2 regions of the Spirosoma aerolatum genome follow, and region 1 is predicted to be linked to the other one. Evidence: riboswitches for the same ligand, from Rfam matches in the RefSeq annotation. Region 1 holds a riboswitch; the other holds the start of a gene.

The links. A riboswitch is a leader RNA that binds a small molecule or an ion and turns the genes downstream of it on or off. The one in region 1 is predicted to bind S-adenosylmethionine.
Region 2: linked by a shared signal. The riboswitch ahead of metH (methionine synthase) and the one ahead of B5M13_RS27380 (O-acetylhomoserine aminocarboxypropyltransferase/cysteine synthase family protein) in region 1 are both predicted to bind S-adenosylmethionine.

The regions. Positions count from the first base shown of each region.
Region 1 covers NZ_CP020104.1:6,560,694-6,575,622, forward strand. The annotation lists gene lysA (diaminopimelate decarboxylase) at 1-479, opposite strand, end outside; gene B5M13_RS27325 (alkaline phosphatase D family protein) at 521-1,912, shown strand; gene B5M13_RS27330 (glucosamine-6-phosphate deaminase) at 1,973-2,695, shown strand; gene B5M13_RS27335 (NCS2 family permease) at 2,819-4,126, shown strand; gene B5M13_RS27340 (IS982 family transposase) at 4,245-5,087, shown strand; gene B5M13_RS27345 (5'-methylthioadenosine/adenosylhomocysteine nucleosidase) at 5,098-5,937, shown strand; gene B5M13_RS27350 (lipase family protein) at 6,070-7,152, shown strand; gene B5M13_RS27355 (TetR/AcrR family transcriptional regulator) at 7,321-7,923, shown strand; gene B5M13_RS27360 (FAD-dependent oxidoreductase) at 7,945-9,087, shown strand; gene B5M13_RS27365 (esterase family protein) at 9,103-9,831, opposite strand; gene B5M13_RS27370 (GDSL-type esterase/lipase family protein) at 9,906-10,499, opposite strand; gene B5M13_RS27375 (homoserine O-acetyltransferase family protein) at 10,506-11,591, opposite strand; gene B5M13_RS27380 (O-acetylhomoserine aminocarboxypropyltransferase/cysteine synthase family protein) at 11,721-13,034, opposite strand; SAM riboswitch class I at 13,238-13,341, opposite strand; gene B5M13_RS27385 (DUF721 domain-containing protein) at 13,530-13,856, shown strand; gene B5M13_RS27390 (polysaccharide deacetylase family protein) at 13,864-14,649, opposite strand; gene B5M13_RS27395 (glycosyltransferase family 2 protein) at 14,601-14,929, opposite strand, start outside.
Region 2 covers NZ_CP020104.1:1,848,367-1,863,295, reverse strand. The annotation lists gene B5M13_RS07480 (ribonucleoside-diphosphate reductase subunit alpha) at 1-875, shown strand, start outside; gene B5M13_RS07475 (hypothetical protein) at 1,036-1,389, opposite strand; gene B5M13_RS07470 (IS5 family transposase) at 1,432-2,205, shown strand; gene B5M13_RS07465 (AAA family ATPase) at 2,202-2,750, opposite strand; gene metH (methionine synthase) at 2,836-6,648, opposite strand; SAM riboswitch class I at 6,754-6,874, opposite strand; gene B5M13_RS07455 (SxtJ family membrane protein) at 7,005-7,367, opposite strand; gene B5M13_RS33695 (DUF5989 family protein) at 7,370-7,519, opposite strand; gene B5M13_RS07450 (SGNH/GDSL hydrolase family protein) at 7,570-8,733, opposite strand; gene B5M13_RS07445 (carbamoyltransferase family protein) at 8,764-10,626, opposite strand; gene B5M13_RS07440 (Ppx/GppA phosphatase family protein) at 10,882-11,772, shown strand; gene B5M13_RS07435 (sensor histidine kinase) at 11,958-13,322, shown strand; gene B5M13_RS07430 (GNAT family N-acetyltransferase) at 13,917-14,867, shown strand.

The sequences.
Region 1 (14,929 bases):
GCATGGCCAGTCGAAATCTTGATGTTCCCCCCTTCGCTGATGTGCGGATTGATACGGATACTTACCGGAACCTGACTGCCGTAGTTTTGGCCAACCCATTCGAGCAAAGGCAGGCTATCGACATTCAATTGCAGACCCAGTTCAATGGCTTCGCGGATTTCGCCGAACGAAACCCCACTGGGCGTAAACATGATCTGGTTGGGAGCAAATCCGGCTAGCATACCCATCCGCGCTTCATTGACCGACACCGAATCCATTTCAACACCCTGCTGACGCATCAGTTTCAGAATCGACACGTTTGTCAATGCCTTGGCTGCGTATTTTATCTTGAGGTTAACTCCGGCAAAAGCAGACCGGAGTAAGCCAATTTTTTCGATAATTTTGTCGGCATCGTACACGTACAATGGCAGACCGAACTCATCGGCTATGGCCACTACATCGACACCCTGAATCTGATAAACCTGGTTATTTAGTTGCATACCTTCTAAAACGAATCGCAAAATTACGCCATCTTTCCCCCATGTACAAAATTCAAAGGTATCTGTTCATACTTATCCTGCTTGGTACGTATTCGGCTTTTGCTCAGCAACCTACCGTTACCAAAGGAAAGAGTCGTGCGTCCAGCACAAATCAGCCGTCCAGATCGGCTTCTAAGCTTCAGTCGGGCCCTATGGTGGGGTATTCCGACATGCGGGAAGTGATGCTTTGGGCGCAGACCAAAGAACCCGCCAAAGTTCAGATTCGCTACCATGAAGTGGGCAAGACAGCCCCGGTTTACCTGACCCACGAAGTACAAACAACCCGGCAAGCGGCTTTTACCGCCCACCTGCTCGCCGATCAGGTGGAACCCGGAAAAACGTACGAATACGACGTGTTAATCGGGGGCCAGAAGGTGAGCCTGCCCTACCCGACCCAGTTTCAAACCCAATCCCTGTGGCAGTGGCGGACCGACCCACCGACTTTTCGTTTCGGCGTCGGAAGCTGCACGTACGTCAACGAACCTGATACCGACCGACCCGGCAAACCTTACGGAGGGGGATACGAGATTTTTACTGCACTAGCGGCTCAGAAACCTGATTTTATGCTCTGGACGGGCGACAACACCTACACCCGCGAAACCGACTGGAACAGCCGTACGGGGGTTCTCAGACGCTATACCCACACGCGCTCTTTACCCGAAATGCAGCCTTTATTAGCCAGCACCCACAACTACGCCACCTGGGACGACCACGATTACGGCCCCAACGATGCCGACCGGTCGTATTGGCTCAAACCTGTTACCCTCGAAGCGTTCAAGCTCTTCTGGGCCAATCCAAATTTCATTTTCCCGGAAGGATGTGCGGGCACTTTTTTCTGGAACGACTGTCAGTTTTTCCTCCTCGATGACCGAACGTTCCGCGCGCCAAACGAGATGCCCGATGGCCCGGAGAAAGCCTACTTTGGTGATAAGCAGATTCAGTGGTTACTGGATGCGATGACCTTTAGCCAGGCTCCGTTTAAGTTTATCGTAACAGGGGGTCAGATCATTAACCCGACCAAAGCGTTTGAAAATTACAGCATTTATGGCACCGAACGCGAACGACTCCTGAAGGCAATTGCCGATGCCAAAATACCTGGTGTTCTGTTCATCACCGGCGACCGACACCATTCGATTCTGCATAAACTGGATCGTCCGGGCACTTACCCGATTTACGACCTGACGATTTCTCCACTTACCTCATCCGTAGCCCAACCCCGCGCCGACGAGTTAAAACAGCCGACGTATGTAGATGGCACACTCGTTACCGAACGTAATTTTGGCCTCCTGAGCGTAAGTGGGCCTCTCAAAGATCGCGTACTGACCATAAAAATTTTCGATCAGAAAGGCACCGAACGCTGGAGTCGCGATATACGTGCCAATGAATTAAAGTAACACCTCGGTCTGCAGCGTTCGGTTTACGCCGGACTGCCGTAAGCCGACAACCAAGTAAACATGACTATTCAAAAATTCCCTGACCACGACACCCTTTCGCAACATACGGCTGAGTACATTGCCGCGCTGATCAATAAAAAGCCCAACGCTCTGCTTTGCCTGGCATCTGGCGATACACCTATTGAAACCTACCACCGATTGGTAGCCCTGGCAAAAGCCGGGAAAGTTGACGTTAGCCAATGCACGTTTGTGGGGCTGGACGAATGGGTTGGCTTCGGGCCGGATGACTTCGGCAGCTGCTCGTATTACGTATTCCGGGATTTGTTCAATCCGCTACAGCTACGGCCCGACCAGATTCATGTGTTCGATGCCAAATCAGCAGACCTCTCAGCCGAATGTGCTAAAATCGACGCACTGATCCGGGCGCATGGCGGATTAGACTTACTACTCGTTGGTATGGGCATGAACGGTCATATTGCCCTCAATGAACCCGGCACCCCATTCAACTTAGGGTGTCACGTATCGCAATTAGCCGAAAGCACAATAACCGTTGGGCAGAAATATTTCGATAAAGAAACGACCTTAACGCAGGGGATCACCGTTGGCCTACGGCATCTGGCCGAAGCGCGCGACGTAATTTTGCTGGTGAGTGGCGAAAAGAAAGCGTCAAAGCTGCGCGAAGCCCTAACCGGGCCCATCACCAACGAAGTACCAGCCAGTATTATGCAAACGCACCCCAATGGCCGGGTTTGGGTTGACGAAGCGGCTGGGAAATTACTTTAATTACAGCGTGATCATTGGTTGTCATTTGCTTTGCGTTATTAATTATCATTTCTTGTATGTTGCGTACGAAATACTGTCCAACTAGCGCCAAATGCATCTTTGATGACAACCAATGACCATCTAATGACTACTACCCGAAATTACCGCACCGAAGTTCTGGCGGGTATTTCGACCTTTCTGGCGACGATGTACATCATCGTCGTGAATCCGGCGATTTTGAGCCAGGCGGGTTTACCATTCAGTGGCGTTCTGACGGCAACGGTACTGCTTTCTTTCTTTTGCAGTCTGATGATGGGCCTATATGCTCGTAACCCTATTGTAGTAGCACCGGGTATGGGCATGAATGCCTTCTTTACCTTTACGGCTGTAAAAGGGATGGGTATCCGGCCCGAAGTAGCCTTGGGAGCCGTTTTTTGGGCGGGGGTTTTGTTTCTCCTGATGTCGGTACTGAATCTTCGGTCGGCCATTGTACGAGCGATTCCGCAACCGTTACGCTATGCCGTATCGGCGGGTATCGGACTGTTTATCACGCTCATTGGGTTTGAAAACGCCAAGTTTATCATTGCCAATCCAGCTACGTTAGTTGGCATTGCTCACCTGAAAGACCCGATTGTTCTCACCTTTGTCTTCGGATTATTGCTCACCAGCGTATTAGTCATTCGCAATGTACCGGGGGCTATTATCATCGGGATTGTACTGACGACGCTGGCAGCCTGGCCTGTCGGACGGTGGTGGGGCGATGCATCTGCCATTAATTTTGGTCAGAAAACATTGGTCAATTTTCAGAGTATTTGGGCTGCTCCCGATTTTTCGTTGCTTGGCAAGCTGGATTTAGTCGGTTCGCTCTCCTGGTCATTATGGCCGGTCATTTTTGCCTTTGCCTTTACCGATCTGTTCGATAGCCTGTCTACGTTTGTGGGCGTAGCCGAAGCCGGTGCTCTGCAGGATGAGCAGGGCAATCCCCGGAATTTGAACCGATCTCTCCTAACTGATGCCGTGGCGACAACCCTGGCTGGCATACTGGGCACCAGCCCCGGTACGGCTTATATTGAATCGGCAGTAGGGATTGCGCAGGGCGGACGTACCGGCCTGACAGCAATCGTAGCTGGCTGTTGTTTTCTTCCGTTCCTGTTCCTGTCGCCCTTATTGTCTATTATTCCGGCCATTGCTACGGCTCCCGCGCTGGTGCTGGTTGGTGCGTTTATGATGAAGCCCGTTACTCGTATCAATTGGGGGCAGTTGGACGATGCGCTACCGGCTTTTTTGGCGCTGGTGCTGATTCCGTTCAGTTACTCCATTACCCAGGGCCTGATTTGGGGATTTCTGTCCTGGAGTGTTATCAAACTGGCCATCGGCAAAACGACCGATCTCCCGTTGAGCCTGCTCATTGTCGATATCTTTTGTGTACTGGCCCTCACAAGTGGCCATTGATGGCCACCTATTTAATCTAAGTTGTATGAAAATAGCTTGATGGGACACCAAGAAAAAAGACATAGCCAAGAGCAAGAGTACCTTTGAGGTGCGAAAACATCAGTAACCCGCTCTGACTATGTCTGAAAAAGTAGTGGCAATTTACTGCTTTCTAGATGATTTCTTTCTAGAAACCAATCACCCTAGATCGACCAAACCACAAGCTAAACCTAAAGTAACAGACAGCATTGTGTTGACTACCGCCATCATATCGGCTCGTTTCTTTGGGGGCAACCAAGCTTCAGCCATGCTCTATATGGCGGACAAGCAGGGTGTCCTTATGCTGGAAAAGTCGGCCTTTAATCGCCGGTTGCATCGACTCGCTCATACCTTGAGTGTCTTATTTTATTATTTGGCCGACTTCTTTAAAGCCTTGAATGTGAGCAGTCAGTATCTAATTGATTCATTTCCTGTATCGGTTTGCGATAATATTCGCATCAGCCGTTCACGGTTGGTCAAGGGGGAAGAGTATCGAGGCAAAATTGCTTCCAAACGACGGTTCTTCTTTGGGTATCGGGTGCAAGTAGTGACCACCAGTACTAAGCAGCCCGTGCAATTTTTTATTCTTCCGGGTTCGTACGCGGATATAACAGCTCTTCAGATGATGCATTTGCATTTGCCCGCAGGTAGCGAGGTGTTTGGTGATGCTGCCTACACCGACTACGAACAAGAGGAACTGTACGCTGATTGTGAACAGATTTCCTTACAGATTCAACGCAAGAGTAATAGTCATCGGGCTGACCCGATTTGGATAGCCGCTTACAAGAAGATGCGTCGTCAGGCAATCGAACAAGCTTTTAGTCAAGTCAAGTTGCGATTTCCTCAAAAGATTCATGCCGTTACCGAAGCGGGTTTCCTGATCAAGCTTGTCTTATTTCTACTTGCATACGCTCTAGAATCAAACTTGTATCATACAACTTAGATTATTTAGTATGAATAAACGACTACAGATTCTCTTTGTTTCCTTCATTCTTTCGCTCTTTCATTCTTTCGCCTTTTCGCAGCGCTATAAAGCCAAACCCATCACAGGCTTGCTAGGTGCATTTGGAGCCGAAGTAGCTTTGGTTAAAGAATCGTTGCAAAAACCTAAGACGGTTGTTGTTGACGGCATTACGTTTACCTGCGGACGGATTGGCAAACAGCGTGTTGTGGTAGCCGAAACGGGTATTGGCAAGGTGAATGCGGCCATGACCACCTCGCTCATGCTCGATCATTTTCGGCCGTCGCGCATTCTCTTTACGGGCATTGCTGGCGGCACCAACCCCGACCTACAACCCGGCGATATTGTGATAGCCGGACGAACTGCTCACCACGATTACAGCTCCATTACCGACAAAAACACCCCTACCCGGCAAACCCGTAACGCAATCACCAAAGAATTTAACCCCGTTTATTTCCCAGCCGATTCATCACTCATGCACCTAGCCGAAAACGTTGTTAAAACCGTTTCTCTGGAGGGAATTCCGCTGGCGTCGGGCGGGGTTTCAAATCGGCCAGTGAAGGTGGTAACGGGTATAGTTGTGACAGGTGATGTGTTCGTAGCCTCGGTTGACAAAGTAAAAAGTTTGCGGACCGATTTCGGGGCCGACGCGACCGAAATGGAAGGGGCGGCTGTAGCCCAGGTATGCTATCAGATTCAGGTGCCTCATCTGATTATCCGCAGCCTCAGCGACCGGGCCGACGCCGAAGCCCACATTGCTTACGACAAATTTTACCCGACAGCCGCCCGCAATTCCGCCAAATTGGTGATCGCACTGGTTAAAGCATTATAGCCATTCAGTCAAATCAGTACGCACGGGGAAGTAAGATTACCGTTTTTTTTCATCTTTGAGAAGACCAAACGACTGATCAGTAAGTTATTGTGACTCACTGAGCGGATTAGTTTGGTTTAACCATTCTCAACTATGAAACAAGCGACTGTTTACCTCTTTCTGGTTTTACTCCCAACGGTCCTTTACGGCCAACCCCTAAAACCCGGTTTCGACAAAGCAGAATATATTGAACTACTCAAAGTATCGGCCCAGTTTGGCGACTCGACTTATGTCAGGGCTTTTCCAACACCTGAGCGATTTAAACTAGTTTACCGTTCGCCCATAGTCGGGCTGGACAACCGCTGGGATCTTTGGGCTAACAACCAGGGCGTAGCTGTTCTGAGTATTCGAGGCACGACGGCCAACAGCGTTAGCTGGCTGGCTAATTTCTATGCGGCTATGGTTCCGGCTAAAGGCGAACTCCAGCTCAGCGATACCGAAAAATTTACGTATGAGCTGGCAGCCAGCCCATTGGCAGCCGTGCATGTCGGTTGGTTGGTCAGTACAGCCTTTCTATCAAAAGACATGCTCCCAAAAATCGATTCGTGCTATCGGACTGGTATCAAAAACATGCTGATCATGGGGCATAGTCAGGGGGGAGCCATTGGTTTCCTTTTAACGGCCCACCTCCGCCAATTGAAAAAGCAGTCCCGAATTCCTTCCGATATACAGTTTAAAACCTATTGCAGCGCCGGACCCAAACCCGGCAATCTGCATTTCGCTTATGAGTACGAAGCCACTACTCAGGCCGGGTGGGCTTACAACGTGGTTAACTCTGCCGACTGGGTACCTGAGGTTCCGCTAACCGTACAGACCGTCAATGATTTTAACCCAACTAACCCTTTTGTGGGTGCTCCGGCCATGATCAAAAAACAGAAATTTCTGAAGCGGATGGCACTCAAGTATGTGTACAACAGCCTGAGTAAACCCGCCCTTAAAGCGCAGAAGAATTATCAGAAATACCTGGGCAAACTGGCCGCCAATACCGTGAAGAAAAACCTGAACGGCTATGTCGCTCCCGATTATTACAAAAGCAACGACTACGTCCGAACCGGCAATACCATTGTGCTGCTAGCCGACAGCAGCTATTTCGCCAAATATCCCGATAGTAAAGAGAAAATCTTTATCCATCATTTCCATCCACCCTACTTATTCCTTACCGAGAAGCTACCATAGCCAGTTAAAACTACTTGTTAGTAAGTAAGCATTTTGTATGCCCCCATAGGATCGCACAAAATGGCAAGCTTAAACCTAGGCTAAAAGAATTTTAGATATTTTAATAGTAAATGAACGTTTATTTATTAAAAATCATTATACTTTCAAATCACAGGAACCTCGAAGCTTATGCGACCAAGAAATCTTGATAAAGAAGAATCGATCCGGGCAATAGCGTTGCAAATCATTCAGGAGGAAGGACTGGAAAATCTGAGTATGCAGAAACTGGCCAAAGCCGCCAATGTGTCGCCCCGTACCATTTATATTAAATATGAGAATAAAGAAGATCTGCTCATCAAGCTATTCATTGATGAAGTGTTAGGCGCTTATGAATCCGCTATACTGGAGAACTTCGACGAAAGTATGGACTTAGTTTCAGGGATAAAAAGGCTCTGGCAGAACACTTTCCACTATTTCCAGCAGAATCGCCAGGCTTTCGCGCTGATGCAATACGGTAAATCATCGCCCTTGTTGAACAAGGCATTTCGGGAAAGAGACATTCAGGAAGGCCAATTCTTCGCCCCTATCCACCGCTTTCTCGCCCATCATGCCAACGCTGGCACCATCCGGCATTTTCCAGTTGAGGTTCATAGAGCTTTACTCTTCGCCCCCCTTTTCGACCTAATCAATGAATACGTCGAACATCTTGACAGACCTGCACAACCCATTACCGAAAAACTTATGCTCGACTGCTGCGAAGCGGTAATCAGCGGAATACTCATTAAAAAATAAACCCATTAACTACAACAGACAATGAACAACATCACAAACAAAAAAATAGCCATTATCGGCGGTGGCCCTGGTGGCCTGACACTCACCCGACTTTTACAACAGAAAGGCGCCAACGTTAACGTCTACGAACGCGATACAAACGAACATGTTCGGGTACAGGGTGCCACGCTGGACCTTCACCACGATAGTGGCTTATTAGCCTTGCAGGAAGCCGGGTTAATGAATGCTTTTAAAGCAGCGTATCGACCTGGAGCCGACCGAATACGGATTTTGGATAAAGCGGGGACAATCCTATTCGATGATGGCTTTACTGCTAGCGATGATCTGTTCCGCCCCGAAATTGATCGTGGTCCATTACGGAAATTATTGCTCGATTCTCTACAACCGAACACCGTCGTTTGGGACAGCCATCTTATAGGGCTCACACCATCCGGCAACGGCTGGCAACTTGATTTTAAAAATGACACGACCGCCTTTGCTGATTTAGTCATAGGGGCCGACGGAGCCAATTCCAAAATACGACCCCTCATTACGTCCATCAAGCCGTTATATTCCGGCGTTACTATTGTGGAAGGAAATGTATACGATTCAGAAACCACAGTGCCTGCTATCCATACGCTGTTGAACGGGGGTAAAATCTTTGCACTTGGCGATGAGAAAACACTGATCGTCAGTTCGAAAGGCGATGGCAGTTTAGTCTTTTACACGGGTAGTAAAACAGATGAATTCTGGATTCATGACCATGAAAACGCTTTTAGTAACCGAGAACAGGCCCTTACGTGGTTTCAGGAAACATTTATCGGATGGGATGCGGCCTGGCTTGAATTAATTGAAAAAGCCAGCTTCCCGCTGACAATTCGACCACAGTATTGTATGCCTTTAGACCAGACTTGGGATACCTTACCGAACCTGACCATGTTGGGCGATGCAGCCCATCTAATGCCACCATATGCGGGCGAGGGAGTAAATATGGCGATGCTCGATGCGCTGGAATTAAGCAACTGCCTGACCAACGAAACCTTCACAGATACACAATCTGCCATTACTACATATGAAAACCAGATGCGGCTTAGAGCTTCCGAGATAGCCCGAATAACGTTAGAGCAAACCAACTCTCTCCATTCCTCTGAAGCTATTTCCAACCTGCTTGAGCTATTTAGTTAATTCTGGCAGAACAAGTTATAAGTATAACTGCACCATTTTTCGCCAGTCTTCAGCCTGATGAGCGCGGCCATCCCAAAGGTATAACTCATGCGATATGTTTTTAATCCAAAGGGTTTCGCTTAGGCTAAGGTTGCTGGGCAGGAAGGGATCTTCGGTCCCAATAGTCATCACAATCTCCATCCGACGAAGGTGATCCAGTAGCATTTCATCCTGTAAATTTGGCAGAAAGTGGTTGGGGCTATGGAAATAAATATCGTCGTCGTAATACCCGTCAAACAACCCACGAAATTCGGCTACGGGCTCCGACAGATTGTAACGCCCACTGAACGCAACTACTTTCCCGAACCATTGAGGGTGCCGAAACGCAATATTCAATGCATGGTAAGCACCCAGACTGCATCCATGCGAAATCATAAAGGGTTGGGGGTTTATCAGCCTTGAAAACGTTAGTACTTCATTCAAAATGTACTGTTCGTACTGATTGTGCCGCCGAATACGGTCCTGTGGACTTGCCAAGCGATTATAAACGCTTTCCCGGTCGACGCTATCTACGCAAAATAGCTGCAACCAGCCGTTTTCGATACGGTCAGCCAAGGCTTCAATGAGACCCAAATCTTCATACTCATGAAATCGCCCGCGCCGAGTCGGGAAAACCAGCATCCTCGCTCCGGCATGGCCAAAAACAAGCAATTCCATGTCCCGGTTAAGATTTGGGCTAAACCATTTATGATACTCACGATGCATGCCGTATCTGTTAAGTACCCATGAAAATACACTCGTACAGCCAAAAAACTGCTACGCATCAGGTAAATAAATCGTTAAAAAATCGCGACTTGCTGCTCAAGTGTTCGCTTCCAGGCCTGATACCCGGCTGGGCTCAAATGGAGTCCATCATTCTCAAATGCTTCCCGGCGCGGCTGTCCATTTGGCCAGAGTAAGGGAGCAGTCATGTCAATGTAATGAGCATTTTGCCTTTTTCCAACCTCTTTGCCAATCAGCTGATTGGTGTACCGAATCTGATCAACAAGGCCCCAGCGAGCCGGGCTAATTTTTATGGATAAAAAGAAAAGCGGCAAATCAGGGAAATGGTGACGCATTTTATCGGCAAAGGTGCAGAAGAACAAATACACCTCTTCGGGATGCCGCCCGTCGCCCAGATCGTTGTCGCCTGCATAAAACAGAACAGCTTTCGGAGCAGCGGGCAGTAGTAGTCGTTCGAAGAACCAGGAACATGCCGCCAGCGTCGATCCACCAAACCCAAGGTTCAGGGAGTTGATTTGTGGAAAGTCCTGCGCCAGCGTTGTCCAGAGCCGGATAGATGAACTACCATAAAAAACCACCCTGTCGGATGCGGGCGGTAATGTCATCAATTTCGTTTCCAACTGCCGAACTTCGGCTTCATACCAAACCATATGCTGTTATTTAACCTGCCGAACAACCTCTTCCAGTTTCGCTATTTCAGCATGAACGGGAGCACTGGCCATCCATTTTCGAATGATGTTTGCCAGTGGTCGAAATTCAATCAGAAAACCATCATGACCATATAATGAATCGATTTCTTCGTAGGTCGCATTCGGAATATGGCGAGCCAGAAACTGTTGCTCAGTAGGTGGGAACAGCAAATCAGACCGAATACCAACTACTAATGTATAGGCTTTAATCTGGCCGAGTGCATTCAGAATACTCCCCCGATTTCGGCCCACATTATGCGAATCCATCACCTTCGAAAGCGTCCAGTACGTAAAAGCATTGAATCGGTCGGCCAGTTTATCGCCCTGATACCGCTGATAACTGGCAGATTTGTAGCCGTCCAACTGCTCATTGTTATCCAGTGCCTGTGTAAATCCATAGGTATCGTAATTCCGATACGAAATCATAGCCATCGCCCGGGCGGCTTTCATACCCGCTACACCTGCATCGGCTCGTCGTTCGGGCCAGGTTGGGTCGGCTTCGATAGCCATCCGCTGGGCTTCGTTGAAGGCAATGCACCAGGGTGAAGCAACGGCGCTGGCGGCAATGATGACCAGATTCTGAATCAGGTTGGGTTGTAGAATCGCCCATTCCAATGCCTGCTCGCCACCGACTGACCCACCAATACAGGTACGGATTTTTTCGATACCCAACTCCTGCCGTAACAAATCCAGCGCGTTTACCATATCGCGAATGGTAATCGCCGGGAAATCATGATAATACGGCTGCCCAGTCGCAGGGTTTACGGATAACGGCCCGGTTGAGCCATAGCAGGAGCCCAGCACATTAGCACAAACAATAAATTGACCCGTTCCTGTTGGCGAGTCGGGATCAAAATACCGGCCGGGGCCTACCATTCCTCCCCACCAGTCGCCCGCATCCGCATTACCCGTCAGTGCATGGCATATCCATACGACGTTCGACCCATCTTCGTTTAAGGTACCGCGCGTTGTATAGGCCAGCCGAAATCCCGGTAGGCTCTCACCCGATTCGAGTGAGAAAGAATACTTGTAATCGAAATACTGTAGTGTCAATGGAAAAAAGTTTACAGTTTACGGTACTTTCAGTATTCGGTTTATAGTATTCGGTTTACGGTGAGCTGACGCAACCTATAGTAACGGCAATCTACCGTAAACAGAATACTACAAACCGAAAACCATAAACTACGTTAACACTGGTTGGGCAATCTGAGCGAACGCCTGTTCGAAATCAGCTTTGATATCGTCGATATGTTCGATGCCAGCCGAAACCCGCAGAACACCGGCTTCAACACCCGCACTGGCTTGCTCCTGCTCACTCAGTTGCTGGTGTGTGGTAGCCGCTGGGTGGATGATCAACGTTTTCGAATCGCCTACATTGGCCAGGTGGCTCACTAATTTCAGGCTGTTTACAAACCGATCGGCGGCATCTTTGTCGCCTTTTACTTTGAAGGTAAATACGCCCCCAAAGCCTCTTTTCAAATACTTTTTGGCCAGTTCGTGGTATGAGCTGCTTTCCAGACCAGGATAATTGACAAACTCAACCTGGTCGTGCTGTTCAAGCCACTGGGCCAGTGCCAGCGCATTCTCGACAGTTCGATCCACGCGCAGCGAGAGCGTTTCCAATCCCTGAATCAGTAAAAAGGCATTAAATGGACTCAGCGCCGGGCCATAATCGCGTAAGCCTTCAACCCGGGCCCGAATGATGAACTGGATGTTGCCAAATGGCCCACCCACCCCAAAAACATCGCTGAATACCATGCCATGATACCCTTCCGACGGTTCACTGAACTGTGGGAATTTACCATTACCCCAGTTGTAATTTCCACCGTCGATAATAACCCCGCCGATACTGGTACCATGTCCGCCAACCCATTTTGTAGCCGACTCAACAACCACGGCAGCCCCATGTTCGAGCGGTCGGAACAGGTATCCACCTGCACCAAACGTATTATCGACAATCAGGGGGATGTCGTGCTGTTTCGCTAAAGCTGCAAACGCTTCGAAATCGGGAACGTTGAAGCCCGGATTACCTATGGTTTCGAGGTAAATGGCTTTCGTGTTTTCATCAATCAGTTTGGCGAATGATTCGGGCTTATCGCCATCCGCAAAACGAGCGTCGATGCCCAACCGCTTAAACGACACTTTGAACTGATTGTAGGTGCCTCCATACAGGAATGAAGTAGTCACGAAGTTATCGCCCGCATTCAGAATATTATTCAGGGCAATAAATTGCGCTGCCTGCCCCGACGACACAGCCAGCGCAGCCACGCCCCCTTCCAAAGCCGCCATGCGTTTTTCAAACACATCGGTGGTTGGATTCATGATGCGCGTATAAATATTGCCGAATGCTTTTAAGGCAAACAAATCGGCGCCATGAGCCGAGTCGTTGAACACATACGATGTCGTTTGGTAAATAGGTACTGCCCGAGCGTTGGTTGTAGGATCTGGCTCTTGGCCTGCGTGTAGCTGGAGTGTTTCGAAATGCAGTTCTGACATGATTAATGATTTAGTTCTAACGTGGTTTTGGTAAAAAATATGATTTCCGATCCATAGCAGGTTGTTTTCGTACGAACCTGCACCGGCTGCAACCGATAACTGGACGAACACGACAAACCCTCCCAGTTTTCGTGGCAGAAGGTGGCTGTGCTTAGTAGGCCCCGGCGGGCATACAGCGTTGAAGACAGAGCATGTGAAGAAACGATTTATAGTCCCTAAATAACTTTAGGCAGGAGTTAGCACCTTGCCATGTGGTAGGTTGCCAGCGGTTCGCAGAGCCTGATCTCTCCCCGCTTCTATATAAATCAACGCGCGTCGGTATGATAAAACCGCGTAACTATTGACTTGATACTGCAAGTATAACAGCCAACGGGTGCGAATCCAAAAAACGGGTGCTTTTTCTAATCGTTTAACTATTTTTTAGATAATGCCCTCAATTGTCATACATGGCGTTTAATCCTTCTTTACTTTTGTAATGAAATTACCTTCCGCCCCATGAACCAAACGTACCGCTACAATCGCGACAACGCTACCCGCGTAGCAGGAACCACTACTGTGAAGGACGCCATTGGGCAACTGCTGAAGGCTTATCAGCTTCAAACCCGCTTTAACGAAACCTATCTAGAAGCCTTCTGGGGGAAAATGATGGGTCCAGCGATTGCCTCCAGAACAAACCGGCTCTATGTTCGCGATCGAAAGCTTCATATTGAAATTGCGTCGGCCCCGCTTCGCAATGAACTGGTCAATGCGAAACAGAAACTGATTCAACTTGTCAACAAAGACATGGGCAGCGATGTGATTGACGATGTTATTTTTATCTAGAAACAGTTCACAAGCCGTCTACAAATTCCTGCATCGTCTTAAACTCACCCATCGGTTTCAAATACCGTAGCAGCTTTTCAACTCGATCCAGCAACTCATCGCGCGAATGCCGACGCACGTAGGCAGGGATTTTTTCGTAAGCCGATAAGTCCGTAAACTCCCAGGGATGTACATACAGGTTCAGAAAGCCATCCGCCTGGAGAGTCTGTCGGCAAAGTGATTTGTAGTAGCTAAACGGAAAATTTTTCAGGCTCAGCCAGAAGAGCGGTAAACGAAGTGTCGGCGTAACCGATGCCGGAATTTGCCATACCCCCACTTCCCGAAACGGGTGCCTGGGTTCGCCCCAGTGATTATATCGACCGGGGAGCCAGGTTGGGTGCAGGGATGAATTATACTGATAACCAGCCTGCTTCACATCGTTCGGATCAACGAATCCCATCCGTGCCCGCCGAAAGCCCGTAACCGGGCGTTTAAGCAGATCTTCCAAAGCCAGTCGGGATTTGAGCAGATCGGCAGGTTCGAAGGTTGTGTGATAATAGCCGTGCGACGCTATTTCATGCCTGTTGGCCAGACGCAACATCAAAGCCGACTCATGAAGGGCATAATTGGCCGTTGTAAACAGCGTGGTTCGAACATCAAGCATATCGAACCGCTCAGCCAGGAGCGTTAAACCACGCGTTGAAACGGCCACCTGTTCATTCAATGGAATGTTGTGGCCGAATTCAACGGCGGTATCGAATTCTTCTACGTCAACGGTGAATAAAATATTTCTTCCTCGATTGGGGATTGCCATGGCGTTACTGTCTCCTCGATCTCGCTCGTGTCGCCGATAATATAAGCAGGTCGGCCTTTCACTTCGACAAACGTTTTGCCCAAATATACGCCGATAATCCCGATCATGATAAACTGTACCCCACCAATCAGCACCAGCAGCAACACCAGGGTTGTCCAGCCCGATACGGTTTCATTGGTAAAGTAATGCTCATAAATTGCTTCAGCCCCAAACAGGACCGCAAATAGCGACATGCAAAAGCCAAGGGTGACCGATAGGTAGAGCGGACGCGTTGAGAACG
Region 2 (14,929 bases), 3.2 Mb from region 1:
TCGAGACGATCTATTTCGGCGCCATGACGGCTTCAATGGAGGCCGCCAAAGAATTCGGACCCTACGAAACCTGGAAAGGCTCCCCCATTTCGCAGGGGATCTTTCAGTTCGATATGTGGGGAGTAAACCCAAAATCAACCCGTTGGGATTGGGAGAGCCTTCGTAAAGATGTGATCGAACACGGAGTTCGGAACTCGCTGCTGCTGGCTCCGATGCCTACCGCATCGACCTCGCAGATTCTGGGCAACAACGAGTGCTTCGAGCCGTACACGAGCAACATCTATACCCGTCGTGTATTGTCAGGCGAGTTTGTCGTCGTGAACAAGCACCTGCTGAAAGACCTCGTAAAACTGGGTCTGTGGAACGATACAATGAAGAACAACCTGATTCTGGCCAACGGCTCTATTCAGGCGATTCCGGGCATTCCGCAGAACATCAAAGACCTGTACAAAACGGTTTGGGAGATCAAGCAGAAGCACATCATCGACATGGCGGCCGATCGGGGTGCATACATCTGTCAGTCGCAGTCGCTGAATATCCACATTCAGGATTCGAACTTCGGTAAGCTGACGTCGATGCACTTCTACGCCTGGAAAGCGGGCCTGAAAACGGGTATGTACTACCTGCGTACGAAAGCAGCTACCGATGCGGTGAAGTTCACCGTAGTACAGCCTCAGGCCGAGCCTCAACTCGAACCCGTTATGGCCGAAACAGCACCCGTCGAGAAACCACTCAACTACGTACAGTACGCCAAAGAGCACGCACAGAACGTAGCGCCCGCCCCTGTACCAATGGTGACTGACCTCGAACAGCAATATGCGGCCATGACCTGCTCTCTGGACGATCCAGAAGGTTGTGAAATGTGTGGTTCCTAGTAGCGTTTTAAACTATATGGTTAAGTTTTCGCTCCCGGCTGTGGTTAACATGGCCGGGAGTTTTTATTCTTATTATTTCAAAATTATTGTATCAAGGCTCATCCAAAATCCTATCTGTTTCTTCAGCTATCCATTCTAAGAGCCTGTTTAAAAACGGCTTTTAACTGTTGAACACATCATGGAGATGTTCATTGTTTGGGTTATTTAGCAAAAGCCGACTCCCATCAGACGCAATGTATGTAAGCTCAAGAGCCCCTTTGCTTTCGCCATCTTCAATGGCAGTGACTCCATCAAGAACACATAGAAAGGAAAAAGTTGTTTGTGCAGTTGCTTCTTTGATAATCTTGTTCACGTTATCTTTCTCTATATCGCCTAAAGAGTTATACCATTGAGATAGAGCCAATTTAGTGCCGTCAGGCTTACGGCCTGGAACTACTAATAAAGAGCCAATTGTAGCTTGAGCGCATTGCTCAGTGACAACTTTAATTACTTCTACGAATTCTTCGGTGTTCATGGTAAACTCCTGTCGAAAGAATCTTTTGGGTAATCAATTTGTATGCTAATCCAACAACAGATGTATCCCACAGATCTGACAGATTCTGCCTGGCAAGTTATTGAAGAAATACTGGCCGACAAACGTAAACGCAAGTATTCCCTTCGTACTATTCTAAATGCCTTATTATATGTAACAAAAGCTGGATGCCAATGGCGACTTTTACCCAACGATCTGCCACCCTGGCCCTTATGCTACTATTACTTTTGGAAGTGGCGCAATAATGGTATGTGGGAAAGACTCAATAAAGAGTTGGTCGAACGTCGACGAAAGAAAGCCGGGAGGGAGGGCTCACCCAGCGTGGGTGTCATTGATTCACAGAGTGTTAAGTGTAGTGAATGGGGCGTCGTTCCCAAAGGCTATGATGGGCATAAGAAAATCAACGGACGCAAACGGCATATTGTCGTTGATACATTGGGCTTAGTTTTAGTAGTGGTGGTCCATGCTGCCAATCAGCATGATAGTCCGGCAGCACGAGCAGTGTTAAGTCGTTTAGCGGATCAAGGATATAAGCGAATGAGTAAGATTTTAGCTGACAGTGCCTATGGCAAAAAGTTAGCCCGCTGGCTTAAAAAGTCCCTTGGGTTAATTTTAGATGTGGTGAGAGTAAAAGAGTTGGCCGGTTTCCAGGTGGTGCCTATGCGCTGGAAGGTAGAGCGAACCTTTGCTTGGATGAACTGGTCGCGACGGCTCAGCAAGGACTATGAATGTGGAGTTGCTTCCCATGAATCGTTTGTGTATTTATCCAACATCAACCGAATTCTTAAGCATTTTTAAACAGGCTCTAATACATATAGAATATTATTACCAAAAGGAGGCAATAAATATGGGTAACGTTTCTCAAAGAATTTAATATCAGATTTAAATGTATATTTTCTTATTTCATCAAAAAAATAAGTATAACCAGGCGGCTTGAGCGGTTTGAATTTATCATCAATCTGATATGCGTATTTTTCATTAAGATGAAGATCTTCTGGCTGGAGAATGTTTCTCCTAGAGAGTCCTACCAAAGTCATACCCATAGAGCGTAAAAAAGTCATCTCACAGCTCTCGACATAATCTTTTTCATTTTCCCTTTTTACCGTTATATTTATTTTTTCATCAACATTTCCATCGTAGTGAAGCTCCCTTAAGTTTTCAACTCGAACGATATCTGTTAATTTATCCCATGATACATTGAATAAGGATAGAGCTTCTAACAAATTCGACTTACCAACATTTGGCCTACCTATAAACAAATTAATTTTCTTAAACTCTTTTAACTTCAAATGACGTATCGATTTGAAGTTACTAATCTCGACATAGTTAATAAAATTACCCATATACGGCTGACGATTACGTGTTAAAGTTAATAACAAAAAAGACGGTCGCTTACACAACCGTCTTTTGCACTATAGATGTTTAACGCTAGGCATCATAACTAAGGACAGGAGCCAACCATCTTTCTACCTCGTCAACCGGCATATCTTTCCGTTGGGCGTAATCTAATATCTGGTCTTTGTTGATTTTACCAACGGCAAAATACTTCGATTCGGGGTGCGAGAAGTAGAATCCACTGACCGACGAGGCTGGGTACATGGCATAACTTTCGGTCAGTTCGATACCGATCTTACCAGCGTCCAGCAGTTCAAACAACGTGCCTTTTTCGGTATGATCGGGACAAGCTGGATAACCTGGTGCGGGCCGTATACCCTGGTATTCTTCCTTAATCAGTTGATCGTTCGAGAACGTTTCTCCTGTCGCATAGGGCCAGAATTCCGTCCGTACGCGTTCGTGCATACACTCAGCGAAGGCTTCGGCCAGACGGTCGGCAATGGCTTTCACCATGATACTGCTATAGTCGTCGTGATCGCGTTCGTATTTTTCCAGCAACGCTTCGATACCGATACCGGCTGTCACGGCAAACCCACCCAGGTAATCTTCGCGGCCGCTTTCGAGGGGAGCCACAAAGTCCGACAGGCAGTAGTTAGGCAAGCCCGGTGCTTTCTGGTTCTGCTGACGCAGGAAATGCAGTACCGTTTTGGTATCGTAAATCAATTCACCAACCGGACTTACCGCCGTCTGCGACTGCGTTCGACTGATTTTATATTCAATATGTCGGTGCGATCCATGCCGTTCGCAGGGAATTTCGCGAACCTGTTCTTCAAACTCATGCAACAGTACATCATCGTCGGCAGCGTTGGCCGGGTAAAATCCAACTACAGCCTTCGCTTTCAACAGCTTGCCATCGATAATTTCCTGCAACAGTCGGTTGGCATCATCAAACAGTTGCCGAGCTTCTTTACCCACCGTGGCATCCTCGAAGATGGCGGGGTATTTACCATGTAGCTGCCAGGTTTGGAAGAAAGGTGTCCAGTCGATGTAGTTTCGCAGCTCGGCCAGATCGTAATCCTCAAAATAGCGATTACCCAGGAATGTGGGTTTGACTGGCTCAAAATTCCGCCAGTCGATGGGTGCCCGGTTCTGGCGTGCTTTGTCAATCGTCAGGCTGGCTTTCTCCTGCCGACGACGGGCGTGGTCGTCACGGAGTTTGCTATACTCAGCTTTGATCTGATTAAAAATCTCGTCGCGGGTTGCTGCCTGCTCACTTGTCAACCGCCCCGCCACGGGCACACTCCGGCTGGCATCCAGCACATGAACAACTGGTCCGGCATAATGTGGATCGATCTTAACAGCCGTATGCGTTCTTGAGGTGGTAGCACCACCAATTAGCAGCGGCAGTGTAAAGCCCTGTCGCTGCATTTCTTTAGCCACACCGACCATTTCATCGAGCGACGGCGTAATGAGTCCGCTCAGGCCGATAATATCGACATTATGTTTGCGGGCTTCATCCAGAATTTTCTGTGTCGGCACCATTACACCGAGGTCGATGATCTCGTAATTGTTACAGCCCAACACAACCCCGACGATATTTTTACCAATATCATGGACGTCGCCTTTCACCGTTGCCAGCAGAATTTTACCCGCCGACGATGAACCTTCGCCCGATTTTTCGGCTTCGATGAATGGGGTCAGATAAGCGACGGCTTTTTTCATCACCCGTGCCGATTTGACCACCTGCGGCAAAAACATTTTACCCGCGCCAAACAGGTCACCGACCACGTTCATACCATCCATCAACGGCCCTTCGATCACATGCAGCGGACGTTCGACCTGTTGGCGAATCTCTTCCACATCTTCATCAATGTAGTCGGTAATCCCCTTCACCAGCGCATACTTGAGCCGTTCGCGAACGGGTTCAGCTCGCCAGCTTTCGTCCTGCACCACGGCTTTCCCCTTGGCTTTTACGGTTTCCGCGAAATTGACTAACCGTTCGGTAGCATCGTCCCGACGATTCAACAGTACGTCTTCACAGCGTTCCAGCAGATCTTTCGGAATGTTGTCATACACTTCCAATTGGCCCGCATTCACAATACCCATATCCATACCTGCCCGAATGGCATGATACAGAAAAGCCGAGTGCATGGCTTCGCGCACGACATCGTTGCCGCGGAAACTGAACGAGATGTTCGACACGCCACCACTTACCTTCGCTAACGGCAGATTCTCCTTGATCCAGCGAGTGGCGTTGATGAAATCGACAGCGTAGTTGTTATGCTCTTCAATACCCGTTGCAACGGTGAGAATGTTGGGATCGAAAATGATGTCCTGCGGAGGAAAATTCACTTTATCGACCAGAATGCGGTACGCCCGCTCACAGATTTCGATTCGTCGTTCGTATGAATCGGCCTGCCCGGTTTCATCAAACGCCATCACAACCGTAGCAGCACCGTAGCGCTTAATAAGTTTTGCCCGTTCGATAAACGCTTCTTCGCCTTCTTTCAGCGAAATGGAGTTAACGATGGCCTTTCCCTGTACGCATTTCAGGCCAGCTTCAATCACTTCCCACTTCGACGAATCGACCATGATCGGAACACGGGCGATGTCGGGTTCGGAAGCAATCAGGTTCAGGAAGGTGGTCATAGCTTCGACCGAATCGAGCATGCCTTCGTCCATGTTCACATCAATCACCTGAGCCCCTCCTTCAACCTGTCCACGAGCGATACTCAAGGCTTCGTCGTAATTTCCCTCTTTGATCAATCGGGCAAACTTCTTCGAACCGGTTACGTTTGTACGTTCACCTATGTTCAGGAAATTGGTTTGTTCCGTTACTTTCAGGGGTTCCAGACCACTTAGTTTCTGATAGGGTTCAGCCTGTGGGCGCTGCCGTGGTTTGTGTTTAGCGGCTGCCTGCGCAATGGCCTGAATATGATCAGGTGTAGATCCGCAGCAACCGCCGACGATGTTCACGAAACCATCCCGGATGAAGCCTTCGACTTGAGCCGCCATTTCGTCGGGCGTTTGGTCATATTCCCCAAATTCATTCGGCAAGCCAGCGTTCGGATAGGCCGACGTAAAAAATGGCGCTTCTTTCGCTAACGTCTGGATATACGGACGCATCAGTTCGGCCCCCAGTGCACAGTTCAGCCCCACACTCAGTAACGGTAAATGCGAAACGGAGTACAGAAAGGCCTCCGTCGTCTGTCCGGAAAGGGTTCGTCCACTGGCATCGGTAATCGTCCCCGAAATCATAACGGGTAAGTAGTTAGGAGGGTTCTCACTCCTCGCTCCTCGCTCCTCGCTCCTACTACTAAAATATTTGTCGATGGCGAACATAGCCGCCTTCGCATTGAGCGTATCGAAAATCGTTTCAACCAGTAATAAATCAGCCCCTCCTTCAACCAGGCCACTTACCTGCTCATAATAGGTATCGACCAGCTCATCGAACGTAACCGCCCGATACGCTGGGTTATTGACATCGGGCGAGAGCGAGGCCGTACGGTTCGTGGGACCCATAGCGCCCGCAACGAACCGAGGTTTATCGGGGTTCTGACGGGTTACTTCTTCCGCCACTTCCTTCGCAATCTTTGCCGACTGGTAGTTCAGTTCATAGACTAGGTCCTCCATGTAATAATCGGCCATGGCAATGCTCGTGGCACTGAAGGTATTAGTCTCGATAATGTCGGCACCTGCATCGAGATACTGGCGATGAATTGCCCTGATCACGTCTGGTTTCGTGATCGATAACAGATCGTTGTTGCCTTTTACATCGTGTGGAAAATCCTTAAATCGCTCACCCCGGTAATCGGCGTCAGTCAGTTTGTACCGCTGGATCATGGTGCCCATTGCACCATCAAGAACGAGAATCCGCTCGTTCAGAAGTTCATATATCGTTTTCAAAGGCAGTTGTATAGTGCGATTGTCAGGAATACCAACAATCCGTGTCCTTAAAAAAGTCCAAAACCGCAAAAAGCTTAGGCACAGAAAGATGGATAGCGGGGAGCTAACTTATCTGGCCCGGTCAATAAACCGGGAGGAAATTGGCACCGAGTCTCAGTAACTGATTGGTTCTGAAAGGGTTGCCAAGACTTCATCGGGTCCGTCCCTCCGTCTTTCTGGATAAGCCTAAAACAAAAATAGATAAAAATAGGGTACACTGCATAGGCGTGTACCCTAAGATTTGATGAATCTGGTAGTTTTTATAGATTGGGAAACGCCTTTATCCGTTCACCCATCCATTTACGACTGCCGATCAATTACCAGGTTTGTTCTAAATCTTCTTTGGTGTACTGGTGATTTCGTTCGTTGTAGAACGACTTTTGGTCGGTTCGTTTAATAGCCAGCGGATTCTTGGCACTTAGCCGATAGAGCATTGCAATCGGCCACAGAAAGACGAAAAACAGAATGGAAAGAATGATCTTGCCGTTGATGTTTCCCAACACCTCCGCCAGTTTAAACCATGCTTTCACGATCAGATCACCTGCCGCCGGAATCGCCAGACTCAAAATACCAACCGCTGCGGCAGCATAAAGCCACCAGGGCGATTTAAAAATGAAATACAGTACAACCAGCCCAGTTACAATAACCAACTGGGCTTTTACCTTCTCAGAAACGTCCATGCCTAGAACAGCGTGTAAATGAACGGTGCAACGGCCGATCCGCCACCAATAACAATCAGAATACCAATCAGCAGCAACAGAATAATCATTGGTGCCAGCCACCATTTCTTACGCTGCTGCATGAATTTGATAATGTCCTGCAAAAATTCCATGATTTACTTTACGTTTATTTACTTGTTTATCAAATCAATAAGTAAAAAATCTAAGGTTTAGCTGTACTGTCGGACGAGGCAATATGCCCCGTACCTGGGTTAGACTGAACAAGTTTGAACAGGGCCTCCCCTACGCGCTGATTCACCAATGCACTGGCATGACCATCATTTCGTCCCACTACCCGGTCCTTCGGGTCAATATCGCCCATCAGCTTACCAGCTTCCAAAACCGGCACGTTGTTCTTTTGAAAGAACGAAACCACCGGCTTGACGTATTCCGTTGTTTTTTCCAGATTGTGCGAGAAAGGGAATAATACAACGTAGAAACGAGCATTATGCTCCTTGGCATACGTTACAAATTTAGCCAGATCGCTCAAATGATCGTTAATAATCGCCGGAGTTCCATAGGCTGTGCGAGCATAGGTATCGAACGGCGCAAAATTACCATGTGGAAACTGCCAGTATAGATAATTGAGCAAATAGGACTTAATAAACAGCGATTGAAACATCCGGGGTACATCGGAATAGGGCTCAAACGAAGCTGGTACCAAACCGTGGTCGTGGGCCACCTTTTCGATGTCGTTCGGAAAATACTGTAAAACGAGTATATCGGGCTTTTTGCCGAATTTCACCAACCGTTCGTATTCATTACGGGTATCGGAGCCTGATATACCCAGATTATAGGTGATATACTGATTGCCTAACTTTTCGCCCAAAATGTTTCCGTATCGTTCTTCTGCCCGCTTCAGACCGTGCCCCGATGTAAACGAATCGCCCACAACCAATACGACTTTTTTGCCCAGTGTATCCGTTCTGGGCGTATCGCGGTAATCGCCAACCATGGGTGGCCAATACCGCTCGAACCAGATGTGCGAAGCTAGTGTAAGCCCTCCCTCCTGGCTCTGGGCAATGAACATGAAAATAATTTCAACGAACACCAACAAGAGCGCAGTGGGCACCAGCAGCGTCGCTAGATTACCGATTAGCTTAGGCGGATTCGGGTTCTTAACCACTCCATAATAATACAACCGGACTAGTTCCATCATCACCAGAAGCAGCATGGCGATTTTAGCTAGCCGAACGTAAATATTATCGAAAAGCCCTCTGTGTGGGTAATCCAATACCACATGGATTCGATCTCCGTAATACAGAAGAAAGGCCAGGAACGCCAGGAATAGTAAACGAATACCACTCGAAACAAATTTTGATTGCATCAATTCAGCCCATTCGGCGGTAGGCGCCCGTTAGTCTAAAACAAACTCTTCTTTCCAGTTATCAGTATCCTGCCATTCGGGTTGCTGGCGCTTATCGAACAGGTAGTTTCCGACAACCAGGTAATCCATTTCGGTACGCATAAAGCATCGATACGCATCATCAGGTGTAGAAACGATGGGTTCGCCCCGCACATTGAAACTGGTGTTAACAATAACACCATAGCCCGTAAGTTGCTTAAACGCATCAATCAACTGGTAATAACGCGGGTTGGTATCTTTATGTACCGTTTGAATCCGGGCTGAATAATCGATGTGGGTAATCGACGGCAAGTCGGACCGCTGGTAGTACAGTTTTTCGCGCAGGGGGAAACTGGCATAATCGGCCGGTACGGGTGTACGGCGTTTTTGCGCTACCGGATGAACCAATAGCATATACGGCGAAATCCCATCGTAATCGAAATACTCGGCGCAATCTTCGGCTAGTACCGATGGCGCAAACGGCCGGAACGACTCCCGGTACTTAATTTTCAGGTTTAGTTTTTTCTGCATCTCGGCATTTCGTGGATCGCCCAGAATGCTGCGGCCACCCAAGGCCCGGGGCCCAAATTCCATGCGTCCCTGCACCCAGCCCACCACATTGCCTTCGGCCAGCAATCGGGCCGTTTCCCGACTCAGTTCGTCGAAATTATCGAAGTGTTTTCCAACTGCTTTATATTTCAAAGCCATCAGTTCAACGTCCAGATCGGAGAAGGTTGGCCCCAGATACGAGCCCCGCATGGCATCCCGTTCTTTCGTAACCTCACGTTCTTTTCCGAAATAAATATGGTAGGCGGCTAAAGCAGCTCCTAAAGCACCACCTGCATCACCGGCAGCGGGTTGGATAAAGAGATCTTTGAACAATCCAGCTGCCTGAAGTTTCCCGTTCGATACACAATTCAGGGCTACACCACCGGCCAGCACCAGCGCATCGGCATTAGTTAACCGTTTGGCTTCTCGGGCCATGTTTAGTACCACCTCTTCGGTCAGGTATTGAATGGCCAGGCCCAGGTTGCAGTGATGTGCCTGAAGCTCATCTTCAGGCTGACGTTTCGGAAAGCCAAACAGTTCGGCCCATTTCTGTTCATGCACCATGGTGAGCCCAGTGGCATAATCGAAATACTCCTGATTGAGCCAAACGGAGCCATCGGGCCGTAAATCAGCCAGTTTATCCTTAATTATCGCCATGTAGCGAGCTACATCGGGAGAAGTCGGATCGCCATACGGAGCCAACCCCATCAACTTATATTCACCGGAGTTCACCCGGAAGCCCAGGAAGTAGGTAAATGCCGAATACAAAAGCCCCAGCGAATGCGGAAACCGTAATTCTTTCAGGATCGAGATGTTTTTCCCTTCACCCAGGCCAATAGACGCCGTTGCCCATTCGCCAACACCATCGATGGTCAGGATAGCCGCCCGCTCGAACGGCGACGGATAAAACGCACTGGCTCCATGCGACAGATGGTGCTCAGGAAACAGCAGCTTTACTTTGCTGGAGGACTTATACCCTATCTTTTCCAGTTCCTCCCGAATCAGTCGCTTGAGAAACAGCTTTTCCTTGAGCCAAACCGGAATCGACATCAGAAACGACCGAATGCCTTTGGGTGCAAAGGCGTAATACGTTTCGAGTAGCCGCTCAAATTTCAGCAGTGGTTTGTCGTAAAAGACAATGGCATCTAATTTATTGAGGTCTGCCCCACTATATTGAAGGCAGTATTGGATTGCGTGAGCCGGAAATCCTGGGTCATGCTTTTTACGTGTAAATCGCTCTTCCTGAGCTGCGGCAACGATACGGCCATCTTCGATTAGCGCAGCCGCTGAATCGTGATAAAAAGCAGAAATACCTAATATGGTCATGAACTATAGTCCTGTTCAAACAGGGGCCAAAATTAACTGATTTTTTGGTAAACGTATTATTAAGCTTCCCACGACTTACTCAGTGGTCAATCTACATGCACCGGCAAATAGGCTGTAGGGTGGCAAAAAAGCGTATCTTTGGCCGGTCATAAAGAGTGAAAGAGCGAATGAGTGAATGAGTGAAATGATCTGTAGCGGTCTTTTTACTAAACTTAATTTCGCACATTCGCTCTTTCACTCTTTCGCTCTTACTGAATGAAACTGGCAGCTATCGACATCGGTTCTAACGCAGCTCGTCTGCAAATCTCAACGGTATTATACAACGACAATCTGGTTAGCTTCAAACGGGTAGAATATGTTCGTTTTCCGCTCCGATTGGGCCATGACGTATTCAATTTCGGCGCACTTACGCCGGAAAGTGAAGCCCGAACCACCAAACTCATGCAGGCTTATAAGTTGCTGATGGAACTGCATGAGGTAGAAGATTATATGGCCTGCGCCACATCGGCCATGCGTGAATCCTCGAACGGACATGAGGTAGCTAAACGCATTGAAGCCCAAACCGGGATTAAGATCCACATCATCGATGGTCGGAAAGAGGCCGAACTGATCAATAACGTTGTGGTACAGGCGCTTGATGATAAACAGTACCTACACATCGACGTAGGGGGAGGTAGCACCGAACTGAACGTCTATGAAAATCGGCAGAAAATCAATTCTAAATCGTTCAAAATAGGGTCGGTTCGGTTGCTGGAAGGCAAAGAAACGAAAGGAGCCTGGCGCAAAATTGAGGATTGGGTTGAAGAGAATATTGACTCATCGCAGGAAGTTGTGGCGGTTGGCACGGGCGGTAACATTAGTAAGTTGTTTAATCTGGCCTCTAAAATATCAGAGACGGAAACCACCCGCGACGAGATTGAACGCATACGAAATTATATTGCCGGGTTCAGTCTGGACGAACGCATCAACCGACTTCGCCTGAATGCAGACCGCGCCGATGTAATCGTGCCAGCTTCCGACATTTATATTTCAGTGATGAAGTGGGCTGGTGCCGATCGTATTATTGTACCAGATCTGGGGCTAAAAGATGGTATTATTCAACTCGTGTACGCCCACCTGGGCAAGCGGAAACCAATTAGTTACTAAACTAGCTATCTATATATCCCTTACTGATAACTTATTTTCGAGTATTCGATCACTTAACTTATCATTAAGTTAGCGATTAACTACTTTCAGTTTCCCTTATAGTTCTATTTGGTTTATTTTTTGCTTATACTGCACATCGAATGCCTATCCTCGATACACTCTAAAGCAAGCTTAACCAAAACGCCATGGACGTGACCCCCACCGTTCCGTTACAAGAACAGATCGACACACTTATCCGGGAAAATAGCCGACTGAAATCACAGTTAGAACAGCAGGAAGTTGATCAACGATTCCTGATCGAATTCTCCGACAAGTTTGCTACGTATTCAGTTGGGGACGAATTTTTCCACTCCTTGGTCAGGTACATTGCTGAGCAAACCCGGCTGGATTTTGTTTTCCTGGGCGAACTGATTGAACCCGCTCCGAATCATTTTGCCATTCGCACCATTGCCCTCACCGCTTTCGGCCAAACCGTCGGCAATATTCAGTATGACTTACCCGATGGCCCCTGTGAGCAGGTCATTCAGGGACAATTGTCAAAATACCCGAGCCAATGCCGCCGGCTGTTTCCCAAAAATCAGACCTTGGTTCAGTTCAATGTAGAAGGTTACATTGGCTATCCATTGTATGATACAAAAGGTAATGCGTTTGGGATATTAACGGTTATGCACCAATCGACCATCGATCAGCCCGAATATATTGCCTCGCTATTAAAGATTGTGGCCAAACGAGCTGAATTTGAGCTGGAACGCACAAAATACGAAGCCGACCTGAAGGCTGTCAACGAAGAACTACTGGCCAAAAATCAGGAGTTAACGAACCGGAATGCCGAACTGGCCTCGTTCAGTTACGTAGCCTCGCACGATTTGCAGGAGCCACTTCGCAAGATCCGCTCCTTCGGCGACCGATTGAAAGTAGCTTATGCACCTAATTTAGATGAGGAAGGTGCCGATATTATTGATCGGATGGTGCTGGCAGCAAAGCGGATGTCGCTGTTGATCAAAGACCTGCTCGACTATTCCCGGCTGACATTACAATCAGATACATGGCGTCCTCAGTCGTTAGGCGAGATTGTCGAATCGGTCGCGAATGAACTGGATATTACTATTCAGGAGTCTGGTGCTCAGATAGACATTGACGAGTTGGTCACTGTGCCCGGCGATGAGAGCCAGCTTCGGCAGTTATTTCAGAATTTACTCTCCAATGCGCTCAAATTTACAAAGCCCGATTGTGCTCCCCACATTCGGATTCGGAGCAATCAGATAAAACGATCCGATTTACCAGCCGAATTTTTACTACTGGCCGCTCCATCCGACTACGCATTGATTGAAGTGACCGACAACGGGATTGGTTTCGACGCACAACATGCCGAACGCATCTTTGGGACCTTCCAGCGATTACATGGTCAGGGAAAATATCCAGGGACAGGTATTGGGCTGGCTATTGCTAAAAAGATTACCGAAAATCACCGTGGGTATATTAAAGCCAGCAGCCAACCTGGTAAGGGCGCTACGTTCTTCGTATACCTACCTACGCAACACATAGCCTGACGACAGCATCTGCGGGTTGAACGTTCGTTCTGACGACCTGCCTTTATTTTCCAGCGCGTCCACTTCTTATTTTACGAACGACGATCAGTACACATTTGGCAGGTGAACAGGCACAGGAGGTATTTGCCAATGTAATAGACCGTTCGACGAAATCAACTCACCCAACGATACACCACCCTTATAAGGATTTACCTGTGGGCTATCAAAACGCACCAATTCAAGTTTATCTGGCCAGAAAGCGGTCGTTCTAACCTGTAAGCTGTCGACAAGAGAACCCGAGCAAACTGTTACCAATGTCTGAGTCGTATTGGTACTTAACGGGCATTGTGCCTTCATCTTTTTTGTAAGTAATAAACAGATAAAAGCCAGCCCAAAGAGGATGGTAACCCGACGAAACGTAGTATTACAACTATGTCTCTAAGCTTACCTGTATAAGCTGATTTCTTCTTATAAACCATTCCTCTGTCCGAACATCATCAACTAAGTTACATTTGATTCATAAATCAAAACAGCCAGGCACTAAAATTCTAATTCGTTTGCGCCAGGTTACTTTTTCTATGCAGCCTGCGTCTTGATGATCCAACCAGTCGCTGCATGGAATCATATCATTTTTTACTTCAGCACAATCCGCATCATGTTGACACGCCGGAATTCCATCAGGAAGGCTTTTTCTTTAACGAAATAGATCACCTTCGGCAACAGGCCAATGGTCCTTTTTACCTACTAACAGCCGTAAACCAATTCACGCAACGGGCCGATATTCGGTGTGCTTTTTTTAGTCAACGTAGTCAGGTGGTCAGTCCGGCAGAAGCTTCGTTTGGCTCGATCGAATTTAACGAAACGCTCCCCGATGCGATGCTGGATCAGTTTTTAGACGTCCTTCTTTCGTCAGCCAGGCTCCTCAAAAAGCCCACCTTACGACTTGTAAATTACCCTGATTGTTATGCCCCCTCACAAGCAAACCGACTTACTGCCAAATTGTTCAGGCATGGGTTCCAACTAGTGGCAAGCCATCAAAACGCTTATTTACCCATCAGTAATCGATCTTTCGAACAAGTTATTCAATCCCAGGAACGCCGACGGCTGCGCGCCTGTCAACGAGCTAATTTTCATTTTCACCAATGGGTCAATCCTGTACTAGCCGACGTGGTAAATTTTATCACCGATACCCGACAAACACTGGGCTATCGCTTAACCCTATCACCCGAACGACTCGCCAAGTTATTGCATACGTTCCCCGATAAATTCCTGGTTTTCTGCGTTACAGATGGTTCAAAGCTGGCAGCACTTGCTATAACGGTGCGCGTTCGTCACGACATTCTCTATTATTTTATGCCGGCTTCAAATCCCGCCTATCGTATATTCAGTCCGATGGTTATGCTGGTGAACGGTTTGTTTACCTACTGCCAGCATAACCACATTCAACTGCTTGATCTGGGTGTATCGCTCGACAACTTCCACAATCCTAAACCGAGCCTGATGCGATTTAAGCGAAATCTGGGCGCTTCTGAATCACCGAAACTGATTTTCGAGAAAGCACTTTAGCTTATCTTTCAGAATGGTTGACTGGTTTAGCATGTTGCGAGTCAATCATTCTAATATGTGCG